Regions from separate parts of the Rhizobium sp. YTUHZ045 genome, predicted to be linked through region 1. Evidence: riboswitches for the same ligand, from Rfam matches in the RefSeq annotation. Region 1 holds a riboswitch; the other holds the start of a gene.
What was found. A riboswitch is a leader RNA that binds a small molecule or an ion and turns the genes downstream of it on or off. The one in region 1 is predicted to bind FMN.
Positions count from the first base shown of each region.

Region 2: linked by a shared signal. The riboswitch ahead of NMA58_RS12555 (6,7-dimethyl-8-ribityllumazine synthase) and the one ahead of NMA58_RS06350 (DMT family transporter) in region 1 are both predicted to bind FMN.

Region 1 covers NZ_CP101432.1:1,294,902-1,310,680, forward strand. Annotated here, with positions in the region: gene NMA58_RS06325 (GGDEF domain-containing protein) at 1-498, opposite strand, end outside; gene clpP (ATP-dependent Clp endopeptidase proteolytic subunit ClpP) at 894-1,523, shown strand; gene clpX (ATP-dependent Clp protease ATP-binding subunit ClpX) at 1,826-3,103, shown strand; gene lon (endopeptidase La) at 3,507-5,924, shown strand; gene hupB (DNA-binding protein HupB) at 6,131-6,406, shown strand; FMN riboswitch at 6,523-6,674, shown strand; gene NMA58_RS06350 (DMT family transporter) at 6,758-7,678, shown strand; gene NMA58_RS06355 (esterase-like activity of phytase family protein) at 7,758-9,956, shown strand; gene NMA58_RS06360 (aldo/keto reductase) at 10,147-11,133, opposite strand; gene NMA58_RS06365 ((R)-mandelonitrile lyase) at 11,276-11,677, shown strand; gene NMA58_RS06370 (class I SAM-dependent methyltransferase) at 11,683-12,288, opposite strand; gene NMA58_RS06375 (hypothetical protein) at 12,453-12,815, shown strand; gene NMA58_RS06380 (glutathione peroxidase) at 12,941-13,489, shown strand; gene NMA58_RS06385 (hypothetical protein) at 13,514-13,726, opposite strand; tRNA gene NMA58_RS06390 (tRNA-Val) at 14,038-14,113, opposite strand; tRNA gene NMA58_RS06395 (tRNA-Asp) at 14,526-14,602, shown strand; tRNA gene NMA58_RS06400 (tRNA-Asp) at 14,654-14,730, shown strand; gene NMA58_RS06405 (NADH-quinone oxidoreductase subunit A) at 14,978-15,343, shown strand; gene NMA58_RS06410 (NuoB/complex I 20 kDa subunit family protein) at 15,334-15,779, shown strand, end outside.
Region 2 covers NZ_CP101432.1:2,462,374-2,478,152, reverse strand. Annotated here, with positions in the region: gene NMA58_RS12570 (LysR substrate-binding domain-containing protein) at 84-986, shown strand; gene NMA58_RS12565 (DUF1194 domain-containing protein) at 1,159-1,935, shown strand; gene NMA58_RS12560 (VOC family protein) at 2,078-2,767, opposite strand; gene NMA58_RS12555 (6,7-dimethyl-8-ribityllumazine synthase) at 2,910-3,344, opposite strand; FMN riboswitch at 3,424-3,566, opposite strand; gene NMA58_RS12550 (SRPBCC family protein) at 3,996-4,442, shown strand; gene NMA58_RS12545 (GCG_CRPN prefix-to-repeats domain-containing protein) at 4,617-4,925, shown strand; gene NMA58_RS12540 (hypothetical protein) at 5,003-5,227, opposite strand; gene NMA58_RS12535 (adenylate/guanylate cyclase domain-containing protein) at 5,660-6,757, shown strand; gene NMA58_RS12530 (ArsR/SmtB family transcription factor) at 6,938-7,588, shown strand; gene NMA58_RS12525 (MFS transporter) at 7,585-8,877, shown strand; gene NMA58_RS12520 (LysR family transcriptional regulator) at 8,837-9,742, opposite strand; gene NMA58_RS12515 (LLM class flavin-dependent oxidoreductase) at 9,927-10,949, opposite strand; gene NMA58_RS12510 (SDR family oxidoreductase) at 11,225-12,232, shown strand; gene NMA58_RS12505 (hypothetical protein) at 12,413-12,748, opposite strand; gene NMA58_RS12500 (DUF899 domain-containing protein) at 12,755-13,552, opposite strand; gene NMA58_RS12495 (helix-turn-helix domain-containing protein) at 13,666-14,886, shown strand; gene NMA58_RS12490 (Vgb family protein) at 14,914-15,543, shown strand.

The DNA.
Region 1 (15,779 bases):
CAGCGCCGAGCCGAAACACAGGCAGCCCTGGATGACGAACACTCCCATAAGCTTAGTGCGGGTGCGCTCGCGGCGGATGTCGCCGGCGGCGACCGCCATGGCCAATGCCGTGGCGCCCGTCGCCGAAGCGAGATTATAAAGCACGACGCGGTTGGAATAATCAGTGTTAACCCAGGGCAGAAAGACCCCGGCCAGCCAGATTGCCGGCGGCAGCAGAGCCCACCATTCGATCTTCTTGCGGTCGAGTGCGAGAAAACCCGCCACCCAGGCGCTCTGGCCGAGCAGCGCGATGGCATTGCCCACCTCGATGGAAAACAGGCTGGGGATTTCGCTGCGCAGCGAGATCATCGCAAAGCCTATGGCGGTCAGAAAGAAGCCCAGGCCCCAATAGAGATAGGCTTCATTTCTGACATTGTGGCGCCAAGCGACGAAGAGCACCAGAGCGAGCGTCATGGCCTCCGAACACCAGATGGCGAGACCTGTAGCGATATTGAACACGGCAGCAACCCCTTGCCCGTCGACCTTGTCTGTTGGCCCGCATCCTTGCGGAGGAAGCTCGCCACTTCCTTAATGTCGTTGCACTGCGGCATGATTTTCGGCCGGTATCTGGCGATAGGCTTTCCGTTGGGTAAACGTGCTTGAGCGCTGTCGAATGGAGTAACCTTTCCTTCATTCTGTCATGGAGAAAAGCGAGGGGAGACGACATCGGGGGCTCGCGGCCGACAGGCGTTTGCGAGAAAGAGGCTGTCGGCGCCCAAGCCCTGGGGCCTTGCCCGTCTTCTTAACGTTATCCCAATGCGTGTCTTGAAGAGGAGGGCAGGGACACTCTATGTAGGGATAAGACATTTTCTTTGATTCCCGGCGTGCCGGCATGACGTTGACAAAGGACGCACATGAGAAACCCAGTTGATACCGCAATGGCCCTCGTGCCGATGGTCGTCGAACAGACCAACCGCGGTGAACGCTCCTACGACATCTATTCCCGTCTGTTGAAGGAACGCATCATCTTCCTGACCGGCGCCGTCGAGGATCACATGGCGACGCTCGTCTGCGCCCAGCTTCTCTTCCTCGAGGCCGAAAACCCGAAGAAGGAAATCGCTCTCTACATCAATTCTCCCGGTGGCGTCGTCACCGCGGGCATGGCGATCTACGACACGATGCAGTTTATCAAACCGGCGGTTTCGACGCTCTGCATCGGCCAGGCCGCGTCCATGGGTTCGCTGCTGCTGGCGGCCGGCCATAAAGACATGCGCTTCGCCACGCCGAATTCCCGCATCATGGTTCACCAGCCCTCGGGCGGCTTCCAGGGCCAGGCCTCGGATATCGAGCGCCACGCCCGCGACATCCTAAAGATGAAGCGCCGACTGAACGAGGTCTATGTCAAGCACACCGGCCGCAGCTACGAGGAAGTTGAAAAGACGCTCGATCGTGACCATTTCATGGATGCGGACGAGGCCCAGGGCTGGGGCGTCATCGACAAGGTTCTGACATCACGCCTCGAGATGGAAGGCGAGCAGGCCTAGTAATTAATTGGGATGGTGTTTTCCTCGCCACAGTTCTATCTCATTTGTGATCGAACAAGGCTTTCAACTGGCGACGAAGACGCTAATAGTAACTATTAATGCTATGTTGAATTTTTATGACATAGCATTCGGCATTCGAAGGGGAATTCGTTGCCACCGGGACCATGACATGGTTGATTGGGACCGGTTTGTAGCCCCTGAAGCCCTTCTCGGCAAAGGCTCCGGAAACGGAGTGCCGCCAGGAGCTGATAGAGTGGACCGCGATTTCGCCTTGAAATGCGGCGTGCTGGAAGGAAAGTGATATGAGCAAGGTCAGCGGCAGCAACGGCGGCGACTCCAAGAACACCCTCTATTGTTCGTTCTGCGGAAAGAGCCAGCACGAAGTCCGGAAACTGATTGCCGGACCGACCGTCTTCATCTGCGATGAATGCGTCGAATTGTGCATGGACATCATCCGCGAGGAGAACAAGTCCTCGATGGTCAAGTCCCGCGACGGCGTCCCGACGCCTCAGGACATCATCAAGGTCCTCGACGAATACGTCATCGGCCAGCGGCAGGCGAAGAAGATCCTGTCGGTCGCCGTTCACAACCATTACAAGCGCCTGGCGCATGCCTCCAAGAACGGAGAAGTCGAACTGGCGAAGTCGAACATTATGCTCGTCGGCCCTACCGGCTGCGGCAAGACCTATCTGGCTCAGACGCTCGCCCGCATCATCGACGTTCCCTTCACCATGGCGGATGCGACGACGCTGACGGAAGCAGGCTATGTCGGCGAGGACGTCGAAAACATCATTCTGAAGCTCCTGCAGGCGGCCGACTACAACGTCGAACGCGCGCAGCGCGGCATCGTCTACATCGACGAAGTCGACAAGATTTCGCGCAAGTCCGACAATCCGTCGATCACCCGCGACGTCTCGGGCGAGGGCGTGCAGCAGGCGCTGTTGAAGATCATGGAAGGCACGGTCGCTTCCGTTCCGCCGCAGGGCGGCCGCAAGCACCCGCAGCAGGAATTCCTGCAGGTCGACACGACGAACATCCTGTTCATCTGCGGCGGCGCCTTCGCCGGCCTCGACAAGATCATCTCCGCCCGCGGCGAGAAGACTTCGATCGGCTTCGGCGCGACTGTGAAAGCTCAGGACGACCGCCGCGTCGGCGAAGTCCTGCGCGAACTGGAGCCGGAAGATCTGGTCAAGTTCGGCCTCATTCCCGAGTTCATCGGCCGTCTGCCGGTTTTGGCGACGCTCGAGGATCTCGACGAGGACGCGCTGATCCAGATCCTATCCGAGCCGAAGAACGCGCTGATCAAGCAGTATCAGCGGCTGTTCGAGATGGAAGATGTGGAACTCACCTTCCACGAGGATGCATTGCGCGAAATCGCCCGCAAGGCGATCGTGCGCAAGACCGGCGCCCGCGGCCTTCGTTCGATCATGGAGAAGATCCTGCTCGACACGATGTTCGAACTGCCGACGCTGGAAGGCGTGCGCGAGGTGGTCATCTCGGAGGAGGTGGTGCGCGGCTCGGCTCGTCCGCTCTACATCTATGCCGATCGTCAGGAAGAGAAAGCCAACGCTTCCGCGTAATCTTATGGTTTTCGCACCGTTATTTTAAGGGGCTTGCCATAGGCGAGCCCCTTTCTATTTGAAAAACCATGCGAGGCGCTGTTAGTATTTTGCCGGTGGGAACTGGAGCTTGCCTTTGCCGATGTTGCGCAAGGGGCGATGCTTGGCAATGATGCAGTGATTCCGTGAGTGTATTGCTGGCGTTGTATATAGCCGGGTCGGAAGTGGTAAGCGCCGGTCCAGCCACGCGTTTCATAGTGCTGGTGTTCCGTTGTAACGAAGCTGTCATATACGGGGAACGAGGGCGTTAGCGTGGCTTGAAAAGCATAGTAAGAACCTCCACTTGTAGGCCAAGTGAGAGTGCCGGCTGATCCCAAGCGGCCGTGCAAAGAGCCCGGCAACGGGACGATGGAAAGGATAAAAAATGACGAAGAAAACGTCTGTAGCGAGCAGCACTGCCTACCCTGTTCTGCCTTTGCGTGACATCGTGGTTTTCCCGCATATGATCGTGCCGCTGTTTGTCGGACGGGAAAAGTCGATCCGCGCGCTCGAGGAGGTCATGGGCTCGGACAAGCAGATCATGTTGGTGACGCAGATCAACGCCAGCGACGATGATCCGGACCCTTCGGCGATCCACAATGTCGGCACCGTGGCAAACGTGCTGCAGCTGCTGAAGCTGCCTGATGGCACCGTCAAGGTTCTGGTCGAAGGCCGCGCCCGCGCCGAGATCGACACTTATACGAGCCGTGAGGATTTCTATGAGGCGCTCGGCCATGTGCTCGAGGAGCCCCATGACGATCCGGTCGAACTGGAAGCTTTGTCGCGCTCGGTCGTTTCAGAATTCGAAAGCTATGTGAAGCTGAACAAGAAGATTTCGCCGGAAGTGGTCGGTGCCGCCAGCCAGATCGACGACTATTCCAAGCTCGCCGATACGGTCGCCTCGCATCTGTCGATCAAGATCACCGAGAAGCAGGAGATGCTGGAGACGACGAGCGTCAAGCAGCGTCTCGAAAAGGCTCTCGGCTTCATGGAAGGCGAGATCTCGGTGCTGCAGGTCGAAAAGCGCATCCGCTCGCGCGTCAAGCGCCAGATGGAGAAGACCCAGCGCGAATATTATCTCAATGAGCAGATGAAGGCGATCCAGAAGGAGCTCGGAGACGGCGAGGAAGGCCGTGACGAGATGAGCGAACTGGAAGAGCGCATCTCCAAGACCAAGCTGTCCAAGGAGGCCCGTGAAAAGGCGGAGGCGGAGCTGAAGAAGCTGCGCCAGATGAGCCCGATGTCGGCGGAAGCCACGGTCGTGCGCAATTATCTGGATTGGCTGCTCGGCATTCCGTGGGGCAAGAAGTCGAAGATCAAGGCCGACCTCAACAATGCCGAGAAGATCCTCGAGGCCGATCACTTCGGTCTGGACAAGGTCAAGGAACGCATTGTCGAATATCTCGCCGTGCAGGCTCGCGCCACCAAGATCAAGGGCCCGATCCTCTGCCTCGTCGGCCCTCCGGGCGTCGGCAAGACCTCGCTCGCCCAGTCGATCGCCAAGGCGACCGGCCGTGAGTATGTCCGCATGGCGCTCGGCGGCGTTCGCGACGAAGCCGAAATCCGCGGTCACCGCCGCACCTATATCGGCTCGATGCCCGGCAAGGTCATCCAGTCGATGAAGAAGGCGAAGAAGTCCAACCCGCTCTTCCTGCTCGACGAGATCGACAAGATGGGCATGGATTTCCGCGGCGACCCGTCCTCGGCCTTGCTCGAAGTGCTCGATCCGGCGCAGAACTCGACCTTCGTGGACCATTACCTGGAAGTCGAATACGACCTGTCGGACGTGATGTTCATCACGACGGCGAACACGCTGAACATTCCGGCGCCCTTGATGGACCGCATGGAGATCATCCGTATCGCCGGCTACACCGAGGACGAAAAGCGTGAGATCGCCAAGCGGCACCTGCTGCCGAAGGCCATCAAGGAACATGCGTTGCAGCCGGAAGAGTTCTCGGTCAGTGACGACGCCCTGATGGCGATCAGTCAGCAATACACCCGTGAAGCCGGTGTCCGCAGCTTCGAACGCGAACTGATGAAGCTCGCCCGCAAGGCGGTCACCGAGATCATCAAGGGCAAGACGAAGTCCGTTCACGTGACGGCCGCCAACATCGCCGACTATCTGGGCGTCCCGCGCTTCCGCCATGGCGAAGCCGAGGGCGAGGATCAGGTCGGCGTCGTGACCGGTCTTGCCTGGACGGAAGTCGGCGGCGAGCTGCTGACCATCGAAGGCGTGATGATGCCGGGCAAGGGCCGCATGACGGTTACCGGCAATCTGAAGGACGTCATGAAGGAATCGATCTCGGCGGCGGCTTCCTACGTCCGCTCGCGCGCTGTCGATTTCGGCATCGAACCGCCGATGTTCGAAAAGAACGACATCCACGTGCACGTGCCGGAAGGTGCGACGCCGAAGGATGGCCCGTCGGCCGGCGTCGCCATGGCAACCGCCATCGTTTCGATCATGACCGGCATCCCGGTCAACAAGCATGTGGCCATGACCGGTGAAATCACCCTTCGCGGCCGGGTGCTGCCGATCGGCGGTCTCAAGGAAAAGCTGCTTGCGGCGCTTCGCGGCGGCATCAAGAAAGTGCTGATTCCGGAAGAAAACGCCAAGGACCTGGCGGAGATTCCGGATAACGTGAAGAACAGCATGGAGATCATCCCGGTCTCGCGGATGGGCGAGGTGATCAAGCATGCGCTGATCCGTCGGCCGGAGCCGATCGAGTGGGATGGCACGGTGGAAACGCCCGTCATCACGTCGGTCGAAGGTCTCGACGATTCGGGCGCGACCATAGCGCATTGAGTGGCGTTTGCCACATTTATGCCCGATTGAAGCAAAAGACGCAAAAAGGCTGGCGGAAACGCCAGCCTTTTTTGTGAAAACGTCATGGAGACGCTTGCTTTTCCTTGATTTGCAGGGCTTTTGGGTTTTCGGCGGGCCTGATGAAACCTATTCTGCGCCTAGCTTAGATTTGAGTCGTTTCATACCATTTAGAAAGGGGTGGAAACATGAACAAGAATGAACTCGTGTCCGCAGTGGCCGAAAAGGCAGGACTGACGAAGTCTGACGCGGCTTCCGCTGTTGACGCGGTTTTCGACGTTGTCCAGGCCGAACTCAAGAACAAGGGCGATATCCGCCTCGCTGGTTTCGGCAGCTTCACCGTTTCTCATCGCGCTGCAACGAAGGGCCGCAACCCGTCGACCGGCGCTGAAGTCGACATTCCGGCCCGCAACGTGCCGAAGTTCACGCCCGGCAAGGGCCTGAAGGACGCCGTCAACGGCTGATTCATCATCCGCCGGCCGTAAACGAGAACGGCTGAGCAGGTTTTCGAGGGGTTCGGCGCTGCCGGACCCCTTTTGTTTTGCCGCTTGCCGTATGCAGCGCTTTGTCTTACCAACAATGCTGTTCTCAGGGCGGGGTGAAAGTCCCCACCGGCGGTAAGGGCTGTGGCCCGAGCCCGCGAGCGCCTTCTCAAGCTTCGGCCGGGGAAGGGTCAGCAGATCCGGTGCGATTCCGGAGCCGACGGTATAGTCCGGAAGAAAGAGAATGAGCATGGCCGTGAGCGGGCAGGGGGACTGCCGGCTCCTGCGCGCCGTCGCCTCATGCGTCCTGATTTATGTTGGTCCCTTTTTTGGATAAAAGACATGAATCAGAATTCCCTTGCAGTCCCGCGTTCTCGCGCCTTTGCCGGCGCTGCTTTCATGGTGCTTGGAGGCGTGGCCTTCTCGCTGCTCAACGTCGTCACCCAGTGGCTAACCATGAAACTCGCCTTTCCGCCAGCCTCCGCAGCCTTCTGGCAATATGGCTTCGCCTTCCTCTTCTCCTTGCCCTTCCTGCGCAAATCAGGCCTTGCGGCGATGCGTACCGACTATCCCCGGCGGCACGTCGTGCGCGTCCTCTTTGCCGCGCTTGGTGTCGAGGCCTGGGTTTCCGGTCTTGCCTCAGTGCCGATCTGGCAGGCGATCGCGCTGGTCATGACCTCGCCCTTCTTCATTATCCTCGGCGCCCGCCTGTTCCTCGGTGAGCGCGTCGGCCCGGCACGCTGGGCAGCGACCGGTGTCGGCTTTGCTGGCGCGATGATCATCCTCCAGCCATGGTCTGATAGTTTCACCTGGGCTGCCCTCCTGCCGGTGCTCTCGGCGCTGCTCTGGGGCGCCTCCTCGCTCATCACCAAGAGCCTGACCGGCATCGAAAGACCGGAAACGATTACCGTCTGGCTGTTAGTGCTGTTGACGCCGGTCAACGCCGGCCTGGCGCTTGCGGCGGACTTCGCGGTGCCGACGGGCACGACGCTGGCGCTCTTCCTTGTGGCAGGCCTCCTGACGGTCGTGGCGCAATATCTGCTGACCCTTGCCTATGCCAGCGCCGATGCCGCCTATGTCCAACCATTCGACGACCTGAAGCTGCCGCTGAACGTGCTCGCCGGCTGGCTGTTCTTTGGCTATGCGCCGGCCGGTTATCTCTGGCTGGGAGCCGCGCTCATCCTTTCAGCGTCGCTCTTCATCATGCGAAATGAGATGCGCCGGGAAGGGGAAGGGGCCGATGTAAACCTCTGAAAACTCGCGGACTGTCATGTCTCTGTCATGGCAGTCCCGCAAAACCCCTCTGTTCGATCTTTCGACATTGGGGGATTTCATGACAATTTTATCGCGCAAGGCAGCGCTCGCTGCCGTGCTTCTCGCATCCGTTGCCGTCCCGGCCGCGGCCGAGCCGGTTTTCAACCGCATCGCCTCCTTCCCGGTCGCCCAGAACCTGCCTGCTGACAAGGACAAGCTGTCGCCGACATCCGCGGAAATCATCACCGCGACCGACGACGGCAACACACTGATCTATAGCGACAGTCCGCTCGGCGCGATCGGCTTCATCGACATTACCGACGCCAAGGCCCCGAAAGCCGCCGGCGCGCTGATGATGGATGGCGAGCCGACATCGGTTAGCTCGAGCGCCGGCAAGGCGCTGGTTGCCGTCAACACCTCCGAAAGCAAGGCCAAGCCCTCAGGCCGTCTCGCAATCGTCGACGTGGCGACGAAGAAGATCGAGAACATCTGCGATCTCGGTGGCCAGCCGGATTCGATTGCCCTCAACAAGGACAAGACGCTCGGCGCCATCGCGATCGAAAACGAACGCGACGAAGAGGTCAATGACGGCAAGATCCCGCAGATGCCGGCCGGCGAGCTCGCCGTTTTCCAGGTCAACAACGGCACCGTCGACTGCGGCGCCATCAAGCATGTGGCGCTGAACGGTCTCGCCGGTGTTGCCCCTGAAGATCCGGAGCCGGAATTCGTGGCCTTCAACGGGCAGAACGAGATTGCGCTCACGCTGCAGGAAAATAACGAGATCGTCATCATCGATGCCAACACGGCTCAGGTGAAGACCCACTTTACCGCCGGCAGCGTCGATCTCTCCGGCATCGACACGAAGCGCGACGGCGCCCTGAAATTCTCGAGCGAATCGAAAGGCGTCCTGCGCGAGCCGGATGCCGTGAAGTGGCTGGACGACAACCGCCTCGTCGTCGCCAATGAAGGCGACTATCAGGGCGGCTCGCGCGGCTTCACCATCTTCGACAAGACGGGCAAGGTCCTCTACGAATCGGGCGCATCCTTCGAACGCGCCGTCGCCCATATCGGCCATTATCCGGAAAGCCGTTCGGGATCGAAGGGCGTCGAGCCGGAAGGCCTCGAAGCCGCCAAGTTCGGCGATGACCAGTATTTCTTCCTGCTTGCCGAGCGCGCCTCGGTCGTCGGCGTCTATAAGGATACCGGCGCCGACCCCGAACTCGTGCAGCTTCTGCCGTCGGGCATTTCGCCGGAAGGCGGGGTCGCTATCCCCCAGCGTAATCTCTTTGCGACCGCAAATGAACTCGATCTCGGCCAGGACGGCGGAGTGCGCTCGCACGTAATGATCTACGAGCGCTCGGAAGGCGAAAAAGCCTATCCGCAGATCGTCTCCGCCGAGAAGGACGGCAATCCGATCGGTTTCGCAGCCCTTTCGGGTCTCGCCGCCGTTCCCGGAAAACCGGGCATGCTCTACGCCGTCAGCGACAGCGTTCTGGGCTCGCAGCCGACGATCTACACGATCGACGCAACCAAGAAGCCGGCCGTCATCACCGACGCCCTCGTCGTCAAGCGCGACGGCGCTCCGGCCCAGAAGCTCGACATCGAAGGCATTGCGGTCGCAGCCGACGGCTCCTTCTGGCTCGCCTCGGAAGGAAACAGCGAGCGCCTCGTCCCGCATGCGCTCTACAACGTCAATGCCAAGGGCGACATCAAGGCCGAGATTGCTCTGCCTAGGGAACTCGCCGCCAACGAAATTCGCTACGGCTTCGAGGGTGTCACCATTGTCGGCACCGGCGACGATGCCACGTTGTGGATGGTCGTCCAGCGCGAGTGGGGTGACGACGAGAAGGGCTTCGTCAAGCTCGTCTCCTACAATCCGAAGAAAAAGGAATGGGGCGCCGTGCGCTATCCGCTCGACAAGACGGAAAGCGGCTGGGTCGGCCTGTCTGAGATCTCCGCCGACGGCGACAACGTTTACATCATCGAGCGCGACAACCTCGTCGGCGACGCCGCCAGGCTGAAGAAGCTTTACAAGGTGGCGATCTCGGAACTGAAGCCAGCCAAGCTCGGGGCCGAACTGCCGGTCGTGAAGAAGGCCGAAGCACACGACTTCCTCGACGAACTGAAGACGGCGACCAACGGCTATGTGCTCGACAAGCTCGAAGGCTTCACCTTCGACGCATCGGGCAAGCCTTACGCTGTCACCGATAATGACGGTGTGAGCGACTCTTCCGGCGAGACCTTGTTCTTTCCGGTCGAGCTGAGTGCCACGAACTGAAGGTTGCCCCTCACCTAACCCTCGCCCCGTTAAAACGGGGCGAGGGGACGTGCCAAGCGCAACGTCGAGGTGAAGGAAGCACGTGCGGCATATCCCTTCGCCCCGCTTGCGGGGAGACGGTGGCGGCAGCCGGATGACGGGCCGCTCTCGGCTCGCTGCAGCCTTCAAAAAAAAGCGACTCGCTCCAGCCTTACCAGCGCTGATGCACATGCGGCGCGATCAGCCGCTCGTAGATTTCACGCGTCGCAGACATGACATCGGCCGAAAGCGGCGCGAGATCGGCGGCGGCCGCGTTTGCCTTGGCCTGTTCGGCATTGCGGGCGCCGGGGATGACGACGGTGACGGCTTCAGCCATCAGGATCCAACGCAACGCGAAGGCGGCCATAGTGACGCCGGCCGGCACCAGCTTGCGCACTTCCTCGACCGCCTGCAGCCCGACCTCGAAAGGTACGCCGGCAAAGGTCTCGCCGACGTCGAAAGCTTCGCCGTGGCGGTTGAAATTGCGATGGTCGTCGCTGGCAAACTGCGTCTCGCGGCTGATCTTGCCGGAGAGAAGACCACTTGCCAGCGGCACGCGCGCGATGATCGCCACATTCCTGCGACGTGCTTCCTCGAAGAACAGATGGTCGGGGCGCTGACGGAAAATGTTGTAGATGATCTGGACGCTGACGACGCCGGGATATTCGATGGCCTTCAGCCCGTCCTCGACTTTTTCGACGCTAACGCCATAACCCTTGATCTTTCCGGCCTTCTGCAGTGCGTCGAGGCCCTCGAAGACCTCAGGCAGGTAAAGCACCTCGCGCGGCGGGCAGTGCAACTGCACGAGATCGAGGCTGTCGACCGCGAGGTTTTTGAGGCTGCGGTCGATGAAGCCTTGGAGATTGGCCTTGGTATATCCTTCCGCGACATGTGGGTTGAGGCGGCGGCCTGCCTTGGTTGCGACCATCGGGCGCTCGCCGCCGAGCGTCTTCAGAACATCGGCAATGATCTTTTCCGAGCGGCCGTCGCCGTAAACATCCGCCGTGTCGATGAACGTCATACCGGCATCGAGCGCGGCGTTCAGCGCCGCCCGCCCGTCCGCCTCGCTGATATTGCCCCAGGAGCCGCCGATTTGCCAGGCGCCGAAGCCGACATTGGTGACGGTGAACGGCATGCGGCCAAAAGCATGGTGTTTCATGAACATCTCCTAGGTTATGAAAGACACTGGCCTATCAGGCGGGCAACTGTGCGGCAATTGCCGATCCGGTCTTGATCGGTCGCCTCGATCAAATATCGTCCGGAGACAAGGCTTCAACGCTATTGGATGGAAAGGAACGATCATGGAGATCAAACCCGCTGGCTCCAGCCCCTCGACGAAGCCGCCGGCCGACTATTTTACCGGCGCCGTTCGGCAGGATCCGCTGATCGAGCCGCCGACGCCGGCAAGGGTGAAGGCAATCTCCGTCACCTTCGAACCCGGAGCCCGCACGGCCTGGCACACGCATCCGCTCGGCCAGACGCTGATCGTCACCTCAGGCAAGGGCCTTGCCCAGAGCTGGGGCGGGGAGATTCGCGAGATTCGCGCCGGCGACACCGTCTGGTTTGCGCCGGGCGAAAAACACTGGCACGGCGCCGGCCCGGACACGGCGATGACGCATATTGCCATTCACGAGGCATTGGACGGCAGCCATGTCGACTGGATGGAAAAGGTCAGCGACGAACAATATTCCGGCAAGGCGTGAACTGATCAAAGGCGCTTCAGGCAATAGGAAAAATGCGCGTGTGATTCGACCGTCAGGAATTCGAATTGCCAGGCATAATCCTTGCAGAATTTCGTAACCGCCTCGACGACACCGTAGACGATCGGTTTGACGGTGTTGCCGGTGCAGAAATCATGGCCGGCAATGCGTCCTGTGCGCTTCACCTTCCTCTCGCAGAGCAGGAGCTCCTGCCAGGTGAGCTCGAAGGAATGATCGGTGTCGATATAGGCCCAGTCGAGGAAGTCATCCTCGAATTCGGCGAGCTTGTCGAGCGATGTGCCTTGCATCAGGTGCAGCCGGCCAGCCTCGATCTCGGCCGCGAAATTCGTGTGAATCGCGTCGAGCCCGGAGCTGTAGCGATCCATCGACCAGGGATCGATGAGATAAAGCTGGGCCGGGCGATTCTTTTCCAGGATCTCCGCCGTATACTCGCCGAAGGCCGCCCCCACCTCGACACCGATGCCGCCATTCGGGATCCGGTAGAGCAGTTCGCCCCGATCCGGCAGCAGCCGGGCGTTTTCTATATGATGGGCGCTGAGCGGGGTGCTCGGCATGCTCGCCCGCAACGCCTGCCTTTCTTCACGTGTCTTCATCTTTGATCTCGGGATTGGGGCCGGCTGACGGCCCTTGTGCGGTTCGAGGGGAACGTAGGAGCAGCCGAGGCGGATGACAACGGCATGACAAGAATTTGCTTCTTGCGGACAAAAGGTTAAGTTTCGCCTGTGAATGACGAAAGAGCCCTGGGAGGAGCGACTTCATGAGACGGATGTGGCCCGAAGAGTTCAATGCAATCATTGCCCATGCCGAAGAAGTGATGCTGGAATCATCCGCAGAAGCAGGCGCCGGCGAGCCGCTGCACCGGAAAGCGCTGAAGGCGCGCATCGCCATGGAAGATTACGAGCGAATCTGGCCGCTCGCCGAGATGCGCTTCCGCTTGGGCGAAGGACCGTTCGCCGGCAAGGCCATCACGCTCATCACCACCAACCCTCATTATCATCCCTGGCATCCAAAGGATGGTGGCAGCGTCGAATCCGTCTCGGACAGCGGCCGCCACTACAAGACGGATTATCTCGTCGTCCATTTCCTACTCGATGACGTACGGGAAACCTCGCCCGCCTGACGGGCTATCCCGGTGTCGCCAAACGGCGACGCCGGGATGCTGACGCCGAGTTGGTCTTCACCCTGATGACAATGACGGCGATATTGCTAAGCTCCCGGAACGATCCGTGCCAATTGGAGGTTCCCATGACGGGCAATGTGCTGGATATTCCGGTCAAGACGGTGGATGGTCGACAGACCACGCTGAATGAATACAAGGGCAGGGTGCTTCTGATTGTCAACGTCGCCTCGAAATGCGGGCTCACGCCGCAATATGAGGGGCTCGAAAGACTCTATGGCGAAAAGCGCGGGCGCGGCTTCGTCATCGCCGCTTTCCCCGCCAACGACTTCAAGGGCCAGGAACCAGGCACGGACGCCGAGATCCTCGATTTCTGCACCACCACCTACGACGTCACCTTCCCGATCTTTTCTAAGATCTCGGTCAAGGGCGAGGCCCAGCACCCGCTCTATCGGCAGCTGACCAAATCAGGCGTGAACACGACGGGCGAGGGTCCGATGCGCGAACGCCTGAATGCCCACGGGATATCAGGCGGCGACGAGGACGACATTCTCTGGAATTTCGAAAAATTCCTGATCGGCCGCGACGGCAAAGTCGCCGCCCGCTTCGCGCCCGATGTGACGGCAGATGATTCGCGGCTGGTTTCGGCGGTGGATCAGGAGTTGGCGAAGGGATGATTTGCCGGCAGCCGAGCAGGATCTTCAGATCCCGAGGACGGTCACAAGCGGAGGCGTAAAGTCCTTGAAGCCCAGTATCGGCTGGTCGCACCTTCTGTCAAACTTCGTCTTCGGTACGTGGCGCTGGCATTTCGGATTCGTCTTGAAGGCGTATCCGGGCAGGCTGACATAGATGGAGCTTGGCGTGCAAAGGGCAATCGCAATGCACAGCGTCAATGCGGAGCATAGAGTTCTCATGGTACCCCCGGCGCGGTAAGCCTTCAAGCGCGGAGACTTCCGGGCGACGAATAGTCTCATTTTTGCCCGCCCTCATCCATTCGCCCAATAGGAGGTGCGCGGAGGCTGGAGTAGTCCGTTTTGGTGGAACCTGGCTTCCCAGACGGCGCCGCATTTGACCTGCCGGACAGCTATGCTGTGCCGGAATGTCTTGCCGAATGTCGGGTCGCGTTCATGTAAGACAGCTTCTGCAGAGGCAGATAGCTGCATTGCGCCAATCCGCGGCAGATCACTGCGGCTCGACATTACTCTTCGAAACTCAAGAGGAAAAATGGTGGGCGATGAGAGACTCGAACTCCCGACATCCTCGGTGTAAACGAGGCGCTCTACCAACTGAGCTAATCGCCCATCGCTGGCGAAGCCGATTGGCCTGCTGCGTTGGTGGCCGTGATCTATGCGGATCGCGGCAAAACCGCAAGAGTGTTTGTGAAGAATTTTTGATTTTTTTGGCGGTGGTCTGCTCGTCTGCGCTGCCGAACGGGCTCGGTCGGCCTGTGGATAAAGGGGAGGGGGAGCCGCGGGCTTATGCATTTTGCCTGCGCTGTCGGCTCCGATCGTGCCTCGCTACGGCTGCGGAGGTTGGAATTGCCGGCTTTCCGTTCTTCCTGCAGCGGCTTTGCCGAAACAATTCAACGACTGTCATGGTTTTGTCTCCAAACCTGCTTGACACTAAAAGGCGAACCCCGTAGTTAGCCGCTCATCGAAACGGCCAGCCGTTTTGGTGAGGGTGCGAAGGCATCCGGATTGCTTGAAATGAAGTGCGGGTGTAGCTCAGTCGGTTAGAGTGCCGGCCTGTCACGCCGGAGGTCGCGGGTTCGAGCCCCGTCACTCGCGCCATTTCAAAGCAGGCGTTCAGTCGCCGCCGTCCGGCTCTTCCGTCCGTCATGCGCGGGTGTAGCTCAGTCGGTTAGAGTGCCGGCCTGTCACGCCGGAGGTCGCGGGTTCGAGCCCCGTCACTCGCGCCATTCTCTTCCGAAAGCCATGCAGTTTCCAGGGGTCAGGCATGCAGCTTGAATCGACTTCTGCGGATTTGTCGCGACATCGTTGCATCTGCTTGATAATGTCCGCCCGCGACGCGTCGAATTGCCTCTGTAAAAGTCTTGCGCCGCGGCGTCGGCTGCGCTAACCACGGCTTGTTGCAACGCACGTTCGCTTGTCGGGCAATTGCCCAAATGCGCCGCCTGGCGCCCCCGGCAAGCAAGGATGAACATGATGACTGAACTGCTCAGTTCCTATATTCCGATCGCTATCTTCATCGCCATTGCGCTCGTTATCGGCCTGGCGCTGCTCATTGCGCCGTTCGCCGTGGCTTTCAAAGCGCCCGATTCGGAAAAGCTCTCGGCTTACGAATGCGGTTTCAACGCTTTCGACGACGCCCGCATGAAGTTCGACATCCGCTTCTACCTCGTGTCGATCCTCTTCATCATCTTCGACCTCGAGGTCGCCTTCCTCTTCCCCTGGGCCGTTTCCTTCGGCGCCATCGGCTGGTTCGGCTTCTGGTCCATGATGGTCTTCCTCCTCGTGCTGACCATCGGCTTTATCTATGAATGGAAGAAGGGAGCCCTGGAATGGGAGTGACCCCTGTGAGCAACCAGCCGCTCGTCGCGCCGCAGCCGAAGGGGATCATTGATCCGTCGACCGGCAAGCCGATCGGCAGCAACGACGCATTTTTCGGCGAGATCAACAACGAACTCGCCGACAAGGGTTTCCTCGTCACCTCGACGGACGAGTTGATCAACTGGGCCCGTACCGGCTCGCTGATGTGGATGACCTTTGGTCTTGCCTGTTGCGCTGTCGAAATGATGCAGCTCTCCATGCCGCGTTATGACGTCGAGCGCTTTGGTTTTGCGCCGCGCGCTTCGCCGCGCCAGTCCGACGTGATGATCGTCGCCGGCACGCTGACTAACAAGATGGCGCCGGCTCTGCGCAAGGTTTACGACCAGATGCCTGAGCCGCGCTATGTCATCTCGATGGGCTCCTGTGCTAATGGCGGCGGCTACTATCACTATTCCTA
Region 2 (15,779 bases), 1.2 Mb from region 1:
CAAAGTGAATATGGCGAAAACTCCATTCCCCGATTAGATGGAAATATCTGGATTCTCTTTTGCATCAATGCAAAAATGGGCGCATGGCCGATCTCAACGACATCGCCGTTTTCGTGAAGGTGGCGCAGTATGGCAGCTTCAGCCGTGCGGCCTATTCCCTCGGCATGCCGGTTTCAACCGTCAGCCGGAAGGTGACGTCGCTTGAAGAGCAGCTCGGCGTGACGCTGCTGCAGCGCACGACCCGCAAGCTCAGCCTTACCGCGCAGGGTCGAGCCTATTACGACAGGTGCAGCGAGCCGCTCGCCCATCTTATGGACGCCGAGCAGGCGCTGACGGAGACGCAGAGGAAGCCGGAAGGCCTGCTGAAGATCTCCGTGCCCGTCATCTTCGGGCAGGACGTCTTCTACGAATTCATCTCGTCCTTCCTGAGGACATATCCCGATATCCAGATCGATCTCTTCGTCACCAACCTTTTCCTCGATCTGGTCGCCGAGAATGTCGATGTCGCCATTCGTTTCGGCGAACTCAAGGATTCTTCCATCGTCGCGCAGCGCCTCGGCCGGAGTGTGCGCTATCTGGTTGCGACGCCCGACTATCTCGAGGGCAGGGCGCTTCCATCAAAGCCCGAGGACCTGAAGGATCATCGATGCGTACTCCTGAACGGCCGCAACGGCGAGGCGGATTGGCATCTTGTCAGCGGCCGCAAGTCGGCCCACGTGCGTGTGTCCGGGCCGGTCTCCAGTCGGGACTTCGAGGCGGTCAGCGCCTTTACCTATCGCGGCCACGGTATCGGGCTGCTGCCTTCGACCTATTGCGACGAAGAGATCAACCGAGGCGAGCTCATTCGCCTGCTGCCGGACTGGTCCTCGCCGGAAATCTTCGTGCACGCCGTCTATCCCACCCGCCGCTTCCTGCCGCTGCGCCTGCAAGTTTTTCTGGAAGCGCTGAAGGCGTGGAAGAACCCTTTATGGTCGCCTTTGCGTTGAGGTCCTGGAAAGCTGCATGGCAGGAGAGTCTCTCTGTGAGTTCCCCGCAGCGGCCTTGAGGGGCAAGGCAGGCGCTCCTGATCACCGAAAATTGAAACCCCGCACGAGGCCGGGCGTCCTTCGCCGGCCAAGCTGTGTTACATTTCCCTGCTCGATGCGCGGGGATTTGCCGATGCTGACCACACTTGCGGTGCTCATGGGTCTTACCGGAGTCGTGCCGACAGCTGGGGCGGGCGCAAACGAGGTTGATGTGACGCTGGTGCTTGCCGTCGACACCTCGCGGTCAATGGATTTCGAAGAGATCGGCATTCAGCGCGACGGTTATGTCGAGGCGCTCAAGCACAAGGAATTCATCGATGCGGTCAAGGGCGGGCTCACCGGCCGCATCGCCATCAGCTATTTCGAATGGGCGGGCTATGTCGTCCAGGATTCGATGATCGACTGGCAGGTGATTGAGACGGAAGCGGATGCGATCGCCTTCGCCGATAAGCTTGACGCCGGGCCGATAGCCACGCAACGGCGCACCTCGATCTCAACAGCCATCGATCAGGGCGCCAGCATGATCACCACCGGACCCTTTCGCGGCAGGCGTGAGGTGATCGACGTCTCCGGCGACGGTCCGAACAATTCCGGCAGCCCGGTGACGGCCACCAGGGACAAGGCGGTGGCGTCGGGCATGATCATCAACGGGCTGGCGATCATGCTGCGTCCTTCCGATGCTCCCGGAGGGCTCGACAAATATTACGCCGATTGCGTGATCGGCGGCCCCGGCAGCTTCGTGCTGCCGGTCCACAGGATTGAGGATTTCGCCATCGCCGTGCGCCGCAAGCTGGTGCTCGAGATCAGCGGCATTTCACCCTCGCCGACGGTGGAGAGGATAGCCGCCGACGCGCCGACGTCGGACTGTCTGATCGGCGAGAAGCAGTGGCGGGATATATTCGATCGGTGAGTCGCGACCTGATGAGCCTGGAGAGGGTATGCCGTGTGGTTGTCACATGGCATACCGATAAAAGCAAAGAAGAAAGCATCTGCCGCTCGAATTGCCTCACCTTGAGGTGCCGACGGGCAAGGCGGCTGCTCCGTGCCGCCACCTATAACGGCAGCTGCCTGCCGGCCTGTTCGCTGACCATGTATTCGGCGTACCAGTCCGGCCAGTTCTCGTCGTGTTTGCCGCCATTGCGCTTCTCGTGTTCGCCGTGAGCCTCGGCGGCGCGGCGGAGGGCGGCGGCGAGGTCGCTCGATGTCGAGAAGGCGGTCTCATCGGCGTCGATGCGTCCCGGCAGGCGTGTGGTGACTTCCTGGAACAGCCAGCCGTTGCCATCGGGATCCTTGAACGAGGCGAAGGAACGATAGCTGCGGTGGTCGGGGTCGCGGCCGGCGATGCGCAGGCGCCCGAAGAGATAGGGCTCGTCCTTGCCGGCGTAGACGCCTGAAGCATCGTGGAAGACCTCGCTCACCTCGACGCCGCGGGCGATGAGATCGCGCCTTGCGGCCTCGACGTCGGAGACGATGAGATAGAGGCCTTGGGCGGAGCCGGGGGCGGCGGCGGTGACATTCTTGCCGAAGATGATCGCGCAACCGGAGCCCGGTGGGGTGAACTGGATCACGCGGAAATCGGCATCATTGGCGAAATCGGCGTCGAGCCTCCAGCCAAGGCTCTCGTAAAAACGTTTGGCGCGGTCGACGTCGGAAACGGGAATGACGACCACTTCGAGCTTGGTGTCGACCGGTCGTGTTTTCATGGATTCGGTTGGGGGTTCACTGCGCATTGCATTGCTCATCTTCAGCTCCCTTGAGGTTTGGACGCATTAAGAATGGCGATACATGTCAGGATCGAGTGGACCACAGCGCGGGTGGAGCGTCGAATCAATTCTTCAGTCGACAGAAGACGGCGGGCCATCCCGCCGTCTGTTGCGCTAGCTTTTAAGCAGCAAGGGCGGCGCGCGTTTTGCCGATCATCAGAGCGGCGCGCGCAGCCTCGCGGCCCTTCTCGACGAAATGAGCGCGGTAGATCTGCGTGTGATGCTCGGTTTCCTGATAGTGATGCGGCGTCAGCGAGACCGACAGCACCGGCACGCCGGTATCCATGCCGGCGCGCATCAGGCCATCGACCACGGCCTGGGCGACGAATTCGTGGCGGTAGATCCCGCCATCGACGACGAAGGCGGCGGCAATGACGGCGGCATAGCGCCCGCTCGCGGCAAGATCGCGCGACAGCAGCGGCATTTCGAAGGCGCCGGGGACGTCGAATACGTCGATCTGTTCGGCGGGAACAAGCTGTTGGAAACCTTCGAGCGCACGGTCGACGATATCGGCGTGCCAGCCGGCTTTGACGAAGGCATAACGGGTGGGTGTCATGGTAATCTCCTTTGGCGTACAGACACATCACCCAAGGCGATCACGAGCATCCGCAGCCAGCCCGGAGGGCAGCAGCAGCGCACGTTCTCTTTCATCCGGACTATGACCGTCGGCTCAGGCATCTCACCTGATCTGCTGACCCTTCCGAGGAAGGCGCTCGCGGGCTCGCAATCGAAACTGCATACCGCCGGTAGGGACTTTCACCCCGCCCTGAGAACGGCGCGGACAATAGGGCCAAGGCGGCGGGCTGGCAATAGGGAAGACGTTTTCGTCGGTGGTGGTCATTTGCCCTTCGCTTTCGCTCAAGGCGTTCGTTGCTGATGCTCCTCACCTCCCTCATCTGCCCTGACGGGCATCTCTCCCCGCTGGGGCGAAGGCCGAGCAAGTTGCCTGCCCGCGCTTCCACAAGCGAGGTTTCTGAAAGGAGCAAGACGCTACCGGATCCCCCTTCTCCCCGGCCGGGAAAAGTGCCGGCAGGCAGATGAGGGGGTGAGCGACGACAGGAGCTGAGTGTAAGTCAAGGGCACGTGCCCCATCGCCCTTGCGCAGCGCGCGCATCCACCTACATGCTTCCGCTGAGGACATCCATGTCGAAAAAAGCATGCTGCTCCGCCTCATTGAGGGGTAGAGCAGCAATCATGGGAGAGAGCGATGCCAGAATCTTTCGTCGTGCGCCGCGAGGCGCATCTTGCGGCGCCGCCGGCGGCGGTGTTTGCACTGATGACCGATCCCGAGAAGATCCTGCGCTGGATGGGGACGGAGGCCGAGGTCGAGCCGGAGCCGGGTGGGCTCTATCTCGTCAACGTTACCGGCGCCCGTTTTGCGCGCGGCTCCTTCCGCGAGGTGGTGCCGGTGCATCGGCTTGCCTACAGCTTCGGCTGGGATGGCAGCGAGGTGGTGCCGCCGGGATCGAGCCTGGTCGAGATCGATCTGATCGAGCAAGGAGGCGGAACGCTTTTGCGGCTCACCCATAGCGGTCTGCCGAGTGCGGAGCAATGCGCCGGTCATGAGGAGGGCTGGGCGCATTATCTCAGCCGGCTCACGGAAGTCGCGGCCGGGCGGGACCCGGGTCCAGATCCTTTTTACGGAAGGACATGAACGGTTTTCGGCAGGCGACGGGATGCTCCCCAAGCGCTTGACGCTACGGGAAGAACGGTCCGCTGCGGTCAAAAAAAGTGCTGCTTTATCGTCCGCAAACATGAACGCGCAGTTCATCTCCAGTTCAATTTGGCGGTCCTAAGGTGATTGCGGCTGGATGAAATGGAGTTTTCGATGAAGGCACTTTCTATCGCGGCTGCCTTGCTCGCTGGCAGCCTCTCGATTGGCACAGCTCAGGCGATGCCGATCGGGGCAATCAAGGTTGAGAGCACTGTCACAAAGGTCGACTACGCCTGTGGTCGCGGCTGGCATCTGACCCGCTGGGGCGAATGCCGGCGCAACTGGCGCCGCCCGCCGCCTGTAGCTTTCTATGGCGGTCCGCCCCGCTGGGGCTGGGAGCGGCGTCATCGCGATTGGGATGGCCCGCGCTGGCGCTATGAGGGGCGCTGGGACCGCGAACGCCGCTGGCGCGATGACTACTAAAACTTTTGACAGAGGGAGACGAACGAGGGCCGGTGCGATGTTTCGCCCGGCCTTTATCAGCTGAAATAACGCTGCGCTCAGATGCGGCTGACGAGCCAGTGCTTTCCGTCAATCAGCTCTTCGAGCTCGGCCGGATCCTTGACACCGAACTCGAACCATTCGACGAGTTCCTTCGCCTTCCGTTTGCTTTCTTCGGCTGTAAACTCGATCCCGTAACGCGCGCACCAGCGCCGAAGGATCGACGTCAGCAGGGTCATGTCATTCCCGTCCAGCGGGTCTTTCGGCCAGTATGTCGTGCCCATAGCAACCCCTCAATCGCTAGTGACAAGTTCGCACATAAACGAACGAATGTCGCGCAATTTAAAAGTGTTTATTGGGTTGTTTTGCACCGTGATGAATGGTTTTCCACAGACTTGTTGGGAGGTGGGGTTGACAGGGTTGCGGAGGGACTCGGCGGGGCAAGTGCCGATAGGAAATCCACCACAGGTGTCCTGAGTGGGCCGATGAAGTCAGTCATGCTCTGCATTTGGCCAGGGCAATCATTAACAGAAAACCTTTATTTACATTTTCTTAATTGGATCGCCGCAGATCCTCTGCACAAGTCCTACGATGTCGTTGCGCATTTTTGGTTGGCAACAGGCGAATACCGGAGACCTCCTGAGAGGCCGCAGGAGTGTCCGTCGGGCTGATGTCCCGGGGTTGCCCGCGTCCTGTTGCAATGCCAATGTTAACCCATGGATTTGCCTTCCTCCATTGCCTGGCTGATTGACGAGGCTGCGGCTTCGCCCGGCCCCGAACGGTTTCTGGCCGAGCTCGGGCGCCGGCTGCTGGCCGACGGCCTGGGGCTTTCCGGCGGCGCGCTGACACTTTCGGTGCCGCATCCGATCATAGCGCGGCGTAGCTGGCTGTGGCGGGCCGAAACCGGAGCCGTCATCGAGGCGCTGGGGTTTGCCGCCGCGCCGCAAAGCGATGCCGGGCGCGAATGGCTGGCCGGGCTCGGGCCGGTTTGGGAGGAGAGGATTGGAGCTTCGCGGGACGGCGCCATGCTCGGCTGGGCGGGCATCGGCAAGGGGGCAGGGGCGGACGAATTTTCTCCCGATGAAGCCGCGCGGCTGCAGGACGTCGCGCGTTTTGCGGCGGCGCCGCTCGCAGCCCTTGCGGCGCGGGAAGCGCGGGCGGCGCTGCTGGAAGCCTACCTCGGCCGGCGCAGTGCGGCTCGCGTTCAGTCGGGTGCGCTTGCCCGGGGCACCGGCGAAACCATTCGCGCCGCTCTTCTCTGCGCCGACTTGCGGGATTTCACCGCGCTTTCCCAAGTGACGGAGCCGCAGGCGATGATATCCGCGCTCGACGCTTATTTCGACCGCGTCGCCGGCGCCGTGCATGCCTTCGGCGGCGAGGTGCTGAAATTCATCGGCGACGGCGTGCTGGCGATCTTTCCCGTCACTGCTGCTTCCGGGAACGGGGCCGGAGCCGATCGAGAGGCCTGTGAGGCGGCGCTTCGGGCTGTCGCCGCCTGCCGCGCCGGCATGGTTCATCTCGATCGGATGCGTGAGGCTGAGGGGCTGGCGCCGCTGCCCTTCGGCGCCGCGCTGCATTTCGGCGAAATCCTCTGGGGCAATATCGGCGCCGCCGACAGGCTTGACTTCACCGCCATCGGCCCGGCGGTCAATCTGGTCAGCCGGCTGGAAGGGCTCTGCAAGCCGCTCGGCCACAGCGTGCTGATCTCAGGCGCCGTGGCGGCGAATACCCAGGCTGCGCTGACGCCGCTCGGCGAGCACGCCCTGCGCGGCATCGCCGAGCCGTGCGCCGTCTTCACTTTAGCTGAGGATTGAGCCCTGAGATGGCCTGCCCGAATGCAGTGCCATGCCATGTTCGGCGCTCACAAGAATCATGATTATTAATCGCTCGCATTGGCGCGTGATCATTCTGGCCACTGCCGGAGATCAAACACCTTAGGAGAGATTTGCAAAGAAATCTTTGCAAAACTGTGTTTGCGAATATATGATGGGGTCATGAAAGAGCAGAAGTCCGAACCCGCCGCCGATGCTGTTGCCTCGCGCACCGTCAGCCGTGTCGTGCCCGAACCGACCGCGCTGAAGGCGCTGGCGCATCCGGTTCGGCTGCGCATGCTCGGCATGCTGAGGATCGACGGTCCCGCCACGGCGACGCAGCTCGCCGTTCGGCTAGGCCTGAACAGCGGCGCGACCAGCTATCACCTGCGCCAGCTCGCCCAATACGGTTTCATCGAGGAAGCGCCGCATGTCTCGCGGCGCGACCGCTGGTGGCGTGCCCGCCACGAACTGACCTCGGTTCCCCCGAGCGAATCCGAAGGCGAGGCGCTCGATCTCGACATGGCCTTCAACCAGGCGGCTCTCTCGCTGCAGGTCGGCCAGATGCAGCAGGCGCTGGAGGAATATGCCGAGCTGCCGGCGGAATGGCGCAGGGCGACAACGGCCGACGACATCATCATCCCAATGACGGCGGAACAGGCCGAGGCCCTGACGAAGCGGCTGACAGGCATCATCCTTGAAGCGATGCGGGCCGCCCCGCCGCTGGGGGAGGCGGCGTCCCGGAATCCTGGCATGGTTCCTTTCTATGTCATGCTGCACGCCTTCCCCTATCCGGGCCGGCCGCCGCACCGCGAGCGGGAGGACGAGCGGTGAGAGAAGGCAGGCCATTCCTGGCGCTTGCCGCCGCAGAGACACTTTCACTTTCTGGCACCCGGCTATCGACCATCGCCATCCCCTGGCTCGTGCTGAGCGCCACAGGCAGCCCGGTGCTGACCGGGCTGACGGCGATGATGGAGATGCTGCCTTATGTGCTCGCCAAGGCGCTCGGCGGGCCGCTGATCGACCGCATTGGCGCCAAACGCATCGCGATCATCTGCGACACGGCCTCCGTGATCGCGGTCGGGCTGGTGCCGCTTCTCGATCTCTTCGCTGTGCTGACCGTGCCGGTGCTGCTGCCCCTCGTCTTTGCCATGGGTGTGCTGCGCGGGCCTTCCGATGCCGCCAAGCAGGCGATGGTTCCCGATATCGCGACCCTCGCCGAAGTGCCGCTCGAACGGGTGACCGGCGTCTCCAGCGCCATCGAGCGGCTGGCCTCGACGGTGGGTGCGGCCGGCGCGGGTGCGCTGATCGGACTGATCGGCCCGGGTCAGGCGCTCCTCGTCAACGCCGCCACCTTCGCTGCGGCTGCCTTGGTCGTTGCATCAGGCATACCCGGCACCGCCCGCGTTCCCAAGATCCCAACCGCGCCCGACTCGCGGCCTGGCAGAACGTCATCCTATCTCGACGATCTCCGGGAAGGCTGGCGCTTTCTGCGCGGCGACGCCGTGCTCGTCAGCATTGTCACCATGGTGGCGATCACCAATCTGCTCGATCAGGCCTATCACGCCGTGCTGCTGCCCGTCTGGACGAAGAATGCCGGGCATGGGCCGGAGCTGCTCGGAGCGATGTTCGCCGCCTTCTCCGGCGCTTCCATCGCGGGCGCGGCGATTGCCGCTGTTATCGGCGAGCGCATGCCGCGTCTGATCGTCTATACCGTGGCCTTCCTCCTGACCGGATTTCCGCGCTTCCTGGTGCTCGCGGTGGATGCGCCGCTCGGCTCCGTCTTTGCAACACTCGCAATCGCAGGCTTTGCCTCCGGTTTCCTCAACCCGATCCTGTCGGCGGTGATGTTCGAGCGCATCCCCAAACCGCTGACCGGGCGCGTCACCGCGATGAACACCGCCCTGTGCTTCGCCCTCATTCCCTTCGGCGGCCTCGTCGGTGGCTCGCTGATCAGCACAATCGGGCTTGGCGCGGCGCTGCTTCTCTGCGGCCTCGCTTACCTCGCCGCCACCCTATCTCCGCTGGCCCTCAAGAGCTTTCGCGGTTTTGACAAGGCGGTGGCATCAGCGCCGCGCGGGCCTAGCCTTGACCTCCGAATTCCTCGATCAACAGATCGATGAAGCAGCGGACGCGCGGCTCCAACACGCCTTTGTCGGAATAATGCGCCAAGATTTTCGTGTCGTCGGTTTCTAGATCAGGGAGGACTTGCCGGAGACGGCCGGCGGTCAAATCGGCGGCAATGAGGAAGTTCGGCAGGAGAGCGATCCCGAAGCCGGCCAGGGCAGCGTCGTGGAGGGCTTCACCGCTGTCGAGCCTCAGGCGGCTGCGCCCCTGCGCCTTGATCCAGCCGCCACCGCTGCGAAAGCGCCAGCCCTGCCTTTGGCCGCGGCTGGTGACGAACAGGCAGTCATGGGCGGCCAGATCCGCCATATCATTGGGGACGCCGCGTTCGGTGAGATAGGAGGGCGAGGCGCAGAGCAGCACCTTGTCACTGGCGATCACGCGCGTGATCAATCGGCTGTCGGCGGCCGACGACTTCGCGCCAATTCCGATCGCCAGATCGAAGCCATCCTCGACGATGTCGGCCGCGTGATCGGTGAAGCTCACTTCGACCTGCACGTCGGGCCACGTGCGAAGATATTTTTCGAGTAAAGGGAGCATGACCAGCGGCCCGAAGACATCGGGAACGGCAAGTCTGAGAACGCCTCGCGGCAAACCACTTCGCCCCGCAATGCTCGCCTCCGCCTCGTCGACCGATGCCAGGATCTGCAGCCCCTGGTCATAGAACACTCGTCCTTCATCAGTCAGGCTGAGTGTCCTCGTCGTACGGTTGAGTAGGCGCGCGCCGAGCCGCTCCTCGAGGCGGGTGACGGCCTTTCCCGCCGCCGAACGGGAGAGGCCCATGGCCTGCCCCCCGGCGATAAAGCTTCCGGCATCGACGACGGCCATGAAGATCAGGATGTCGTTCAGGTTCGTGCGCGGCATGAGGCAACTCGAGAGATTCGACTGCAGCTTTAAGTCGGTCGCGACGTGACCGATTCAAGGCTCGCATCATCAACGCCGACCGCGCCAGTTAGGTCCCGGGCGCATCGAAATGATGCCGGCCCGACGACAGCTGCCGTTTCGCATTACCACAGCGCATATAGAAGGCTCGCGCCAAGCCTCGCCGTCAGCGCCAGCCGAGCGCCGGAGCGACGTGAGCGAGGATCGCCTCGATGACGTGGGCGTTGTAGTCGACGCCGAGCTGGTTGGGCACGGTGAGCAGCAGTGTGTCGGCCTCAGCAATCGCCTCGTCTTCCGCAAGCTGCTTGACGAGCACGTCAGGTTCGGCAGCGTAGCTGCGGCCGAAGATCGCCCGCGTCTTCTCGTCAATGAAGCCGATCTTGTCGCCTTCGTCGTTGCCGTAGCCGAAATAGGCGCGGTCTCGGTCGTCGACCAGCGCGAAAATGCTGCGGCTGACCGAAACGCGCGGCTTGCGCGTGTGGCCGGCTTCCTTCCAGGCTTGACGATAGGCGCGGATCTGGCTGGCCTGCTGGACGTGGAACGGCTCACCGGTCTCGTCGTCCTTCAGCGTCGAACTCTGCAGGTTCATGCCGAGCTTGGCCGCCCAGACGGCGGTGGCGTTGGAGCTTGCGCCCCACCAGATCCGCTCACGCAGGCCTTCCGAATGCGGCTCGAGGCGCAGCAGGCCCGGCGGGTTTGGAAACATCGGCCGCGGGTTCGGTTTGGCGAAGCCTTCGCCGCGCAGCACTTCGAGGAAGACTTCGGCATGATGCCTGGCCATGTCGGCCTCGCTCTGACCTTCCGCCGGCGCATAGCCGAAATGGCGCCAGCCGTCGATCACCTGTTCGGGCGAGCCACGGCTGATGCCGAGTTGCAGCCGCCCGCCGGCGATAAGATCGGCAGCACCGGCATCCTCGGCCATGTAAAGCGGGTTCTCATAGCGCATGTCGATAACCGCCGTGCCGATCTCGATCCGGCTGGTCTTGGCGCCGACGGCGGCAAGCAGCGGAAAGGGCGCGGCGAGCTGCCGGGCGAAATGGTGCACGCGGAAATAAGCGCCATCGGCGCCGAGCTCCTCGGCCGCAACGGCAAGGTCGATCGACTGCAGCAGCGCATCACCTGCCGAGCGCGTCTGCGATTGGGGCGAGGGCGTCCAGTGCCCGAACGAGAGAAAACCGATCTTCTTCATGGCGCGCCTTTTATCCGTTGCATCTCTTGGTAGATTGGTCATCGCATAGTTTCGGTGCGCAAGACAATCGTAACCGGATGGAACGCTGCGCTTGGCCGGCGACTCTTGCAGAAGCGGGATGCGAGACAATGCCCGCAAATATCGGGAAATGAGTCGCTTTTCCCGGGCCGAGTATGCTGGCAGCGGTCGTCATTCGGGAACTCCGCTTTCACGGAGGTGTTTGATGGATGCGCGCTGTGGCGCCGGCGCTTTCCCCAGGACAGAGAGGCGGAACGATGTCTATCAATCTCGAAAATGCAGTGGTCGTCATTACGGGAGCATCGAGCGGCATCGGTCAGGCCACTGCCGAGGCCTTCGCTCGGCGCGGAAGCAGGCTGGTGCTGGCGGCCCGCAACGGCGAGGCCTTGGAAAAGGTTGCCGAGACGTGCCGGGGTCTGGGTGCGGAGGCGATTTCCGTTGTTACCGACGTCACCGAGCCTGCTGCCGTGCGGTCGCTGGCCGACAGGGCAAAGGCTCTCGGCGATATCGACGTCTGGGTGAGCAATGTCGGCGTCGGCGCGGTCGGTCGGTTCGAGGAAACGCCGATCGAGGCGCATGAGCAGATCATCCGCACCAATCTGATCGGCCACATGAACGATGCCCATGCGGTGCTGCCGATCTTCTTGAAGCAGGACAGGGGCGTCTTTATCAACATGATTTCGCTCGGCGGCTTTGCGGCGGCACCGTTCGCGGCCGCCTATAGCGCCAGCAAATTCGGCCTGCGCGGCTTCTCCGAGGCGCTGCGGGCGGAGGTCGCCGACAAGCCGCACATTCATGTCTGCGACGTCTATCCCGCCTTCGTCGATACGCCTGGCCTCAGGCACGGCGCCAATTATGTCGGCCGCCAGGTTTCCGCGCCGCCGCCGGTTCTCGATGCGCGCCGGGTCGCCGAGGCGATCGTCGGCGTCGCCAGATCGCCACGCGCAACCACCACCGTCGGCGTGGTCACAACTGCGACGCGGCTCGCCCATCTGCTGGCACCCAATCTCGCCGCCAGAGCGCTCGGCCGGCTGATGGCCGCCTATTTCAAGCGGGCGCCGCGCGCCGTCGAAAGCGACGGCAATCTCTACCGGCCCTCCACCGATGCCCCCCGAATCGATGGCGGCCTCCGATCGTCGCGCCGATCTTCGGCGCCGCTCCTGCTTGGTTTCGTCGCGGTTGCCGTGCTGGCGCTTGCGGCTGCTGGGCCGAGGACGTACCCGCGCCGGCGGCTGGCTTTGGGCAGCCGGCATCGGTTTTGGTAGGCGGGCTGGATGCTCGCAGAGCGGTGCTGTACCCCTGTACGGCGTGCCGTGGAGCACCCCCTCTGCCCTGCCGGGCATCTCCCCACACGTGGGGGAGATCGGACGCGGCCTAACTTTCCTACCCATCTACCGGCAGGCCAAGGGGGGTGCGACACGGCATAAGCGGACTTGGGAGGACCATCATCTACACCGCAGCCCTAACCTGCCGGCAAGCCCCATCCAGGGAGCCAGGTGAAAGGCGCTCATCAGCAGGTACATCGGCACCATCCCGCCGATCGGGAAGGCATCCGGTGTGGTCGTGCAGATCATGTCGGCGCTGCCGGTTACGGCCGTCAGCAGCGCCATGAGCGCAAATGTCGGAGCGGCGGCGAGAGACAGAAAGTCGGCTGCGGCGAGAGCGGGTTTAACCGGCTCGTCGGGGGGGCCGTCAGCGGCGGCGAGCGACAGCCAACTGGCGGTGCCAAGGGAGGGGCTGACGTCGTCAGCCCGTTTTGAGGCGTGAACGGAAAGTGCCATTGACAGTCACTCCTTGCCGTAGCGGTCGTGATGGCGCCACCAGATGCCGGTTTCGTTGCGGCCCTTCGGCGCACGGTCGAGCCATTGGTACATGCCCCAGAGCCCGTCCAGCCCGCGCGCATAGCTCGAATAGCTGTGGTAGACGCCGCCGTCGATGAGTTCGAAGGTGCTGACGCCTGGCCGGTCGCGGGTGTAGGTGGGAACGTCGGTGCCGGTCATCGAAGCGATCTGGACGATGGGTTCGTCGCTGCCGCGCGCCTGCCATTCCGGCACGGTCTTGCCCGCCGGCGGTTCGGGGGCGGGCGGTTCGCGACGGTAGTTGTATTCGATCTCGCCGAGACGCTGCTGCTCCGGGCTGAACCAGACGCTGAAATCGGCGTTGAAATCGCTGCCGGCCGAGGAGGCCCAGGGGAAGCTCCAGTCCATGCGCCGCTTGAAGGCCTCAAGCTTTGCGAGCGGCGCGCGCGAGACAGCCCAGAAGGCGACATCGTGGTTTTCCAGGTGGACGAAGAAGCCGTTGAAACCGTCGGCGATCGAGGAGCAGGAGGGGCATCCGGCGCTGTAATCCGGTCCGAACATGAAGTGATAGATCAGGAGCTGCGAACGCCCGCCGAACAGATCCTTCAGCGAAGCTTCGCCGCGTTCGGTATCGAAGCGGTAGTCCTTTTCGATCCTCACACGGGGCAATTGCTGGCGTTTGGCCGCCAGCGCATCGCTTTGCCGCGTCAGTTCCTTTTCCTCCTCGAGCAAATCAAGTCTCCCCGCCAGCCATTGATCGCGGGTTGCATTCAGCATTGCCGTCATGGTCTTCTCCTTTGCCTGTCTCTCGTCGTAGCATCCGGCGCGGTTGCCTGCCGTTGAAAGAAGATTACGGCGGGAGGACAAATGCCGGGAGTGACAAGTGTGACGGGATTTGAATGGACTCGCTGATTACGGCCGCTGCACAGGCGCTGGCATCTGGCGATACGCTTGGAGCGCTGAAACGGGTGGCGCTGCGCGACGACGCGCCGGCCTTGGCGCTGCGCGGCATCGCCATGGCGCAGCTCGGAGATCTCATCCGCGCCAAGGCGCTGTTGAAGAGTGCCGCGCGCGCTTTCGGGCCGCGGGAGGCGGTGGCCCGCGCCCGCTGTGTCGTCGCCGAGGCAGAGATCGCGCTCGTCTCGCGCGATCTCACCTGGCCGCCGAAGGCGCTGGAGGCGGCGCGCAAGCTTCTGGAAGCGCATGGCGACCGGATCAACGCCGCCCACGCCGGCAATATCGCCATTCGCCGGCTGATGCTGATCGGCCGCCTCGACGAAGCCGAGCAGGCGCTGGCTGCGCTCGATCCGACGCCGCTGCCGCCGGCCTTGCGGGCCGCACATGAGCTTGTTGCGGCCGGCATCGCCGTTCGGCGCCTGCGCACGCATGCGGCACGCGCAGCACTCGAACGGGCACAGCTTGCAGCCGAGCGGGCGAATATGCCCGTGCTGACGGCGGAGGTCGAAGCCGCTGGACATGTGCTCGATCTGCCGGCGGCGCGGCTGGTTTCGCCTGGGTATGACCGGCCGCTGCTGCTTGCCGAGGTGGAGGCGCTCTTTTCAAATGGCGCGCTCGTCGTCGATGCCTGCCGACATGTCGTGCGCGCGGGTGGCGCGGTAGTGCCGCTGGCGAGCCGGCCAGTGCTTTTCGCGCTCGCTCGTGCGCTTGCCGAAGCCTGGCCGGCGGATGTGTCGCGAGGGGTGCTGATCACACGCGCCTTCCGCGGCAAGCATGCCGATGAATCGCATCGCGCCCGGCTGCGCGTCGAGATCGGCCGGCTGCGCGCGGAATTAGCCGGCCTGGCGGAAGTCTCGGCTACCAAGCGCGGTTTTGCCCTTTCTGCTGCCGGCGCTTCTGAGGTTGCCGTGCTTGCGCCGCTCGTCGAAGGGCCGCATGCGGCGGTGCTCGCTTTCCTCGCCGATGGCGAAGCGTGGTCGAGTTCGGCGCTGGCAATCGCGCTCGGCACCAGTCCGCGCACCGTGCAGCGGGCGCTGGATGCGCTCGCTGGCGAGGAGAAGGTGCAAGCGATCGGACGCGGGCGGGCACGCCGCTGGATGAGCCCGCCGCTCTCCTCTTTCCCGACGATCTTGTTACTCCCGGGACCACTGCCGAGCGACTAGTATCAGTCAACCGACATGGAGGAAGACATGAAGACATCGGCTGCGACCATTCTGCGTGAATATGGACCCTTTCCGGGTGCTGAGCGCGTTCACGGCGTCACCTTTGACGGCCGGCATGTCTGGTTCGCCTCAGGCGACAGGCTGAACGCGCTCGATCCCGAAAGCGGTGAGGTGGTGCGGTCGATCGAGGTCGCCTCCCATGCCGGCACGGCTTTCGACGGCGAGTTCCTCTATCAGATCGCCGAGGACGTCATTCACAAGATCAACCCCAAGACCGGCCAGATTCTTTCCACCATCCCGGCGCCCGGCAATGGCGGCGATTCCGGCCTTGCCTGGGCCGAGGGCACGCTCTGGGTCGGCCAGCATCGCGGCCGCAGGATCTATCAGATCGATCCCGAAACCGGCAAGATCCTGCGCACTATCGAATCCAACCGCGTCGTCACAGGCGTCACCTGGGTCGACGGCCAGCTCTGGCATGGCACCTGGGAGGGCGACGACAGCGACGTCAGGCGCATCGACCCGCAGACGGGCGAGGTGCTGGAGCGGCTCGACATGCCCGAAGGCGCCGGCGTCTCCGGGCTCGAATCCGACGGCGCAGGCTGCTTCTTCTGTGGCGGAGGCAATAGCGGCAAGATCCGCGCCGTGCGCCGGCCATGAGCGCTGCGCCGCCGGGTGCGGGTGCTGCTCCTTGCAAGAAGGAGCTTTGGCGCGATATCCGTCTGCTTTAGCTGTTAAGGCGCGGCATTCCCCCGAGCCCCTCATGCTGAGGTGCGCAGCCGGTAGGGCGGAGCCTCGAAGCACCGCCCCAACGCTGCTCCTTGCCGCCTCCATCGCCGGCACGTCCACCTTCGCCGTTGCGGCCCAGGGGGATGAGGCTCTCTTGAGTGCCGGCA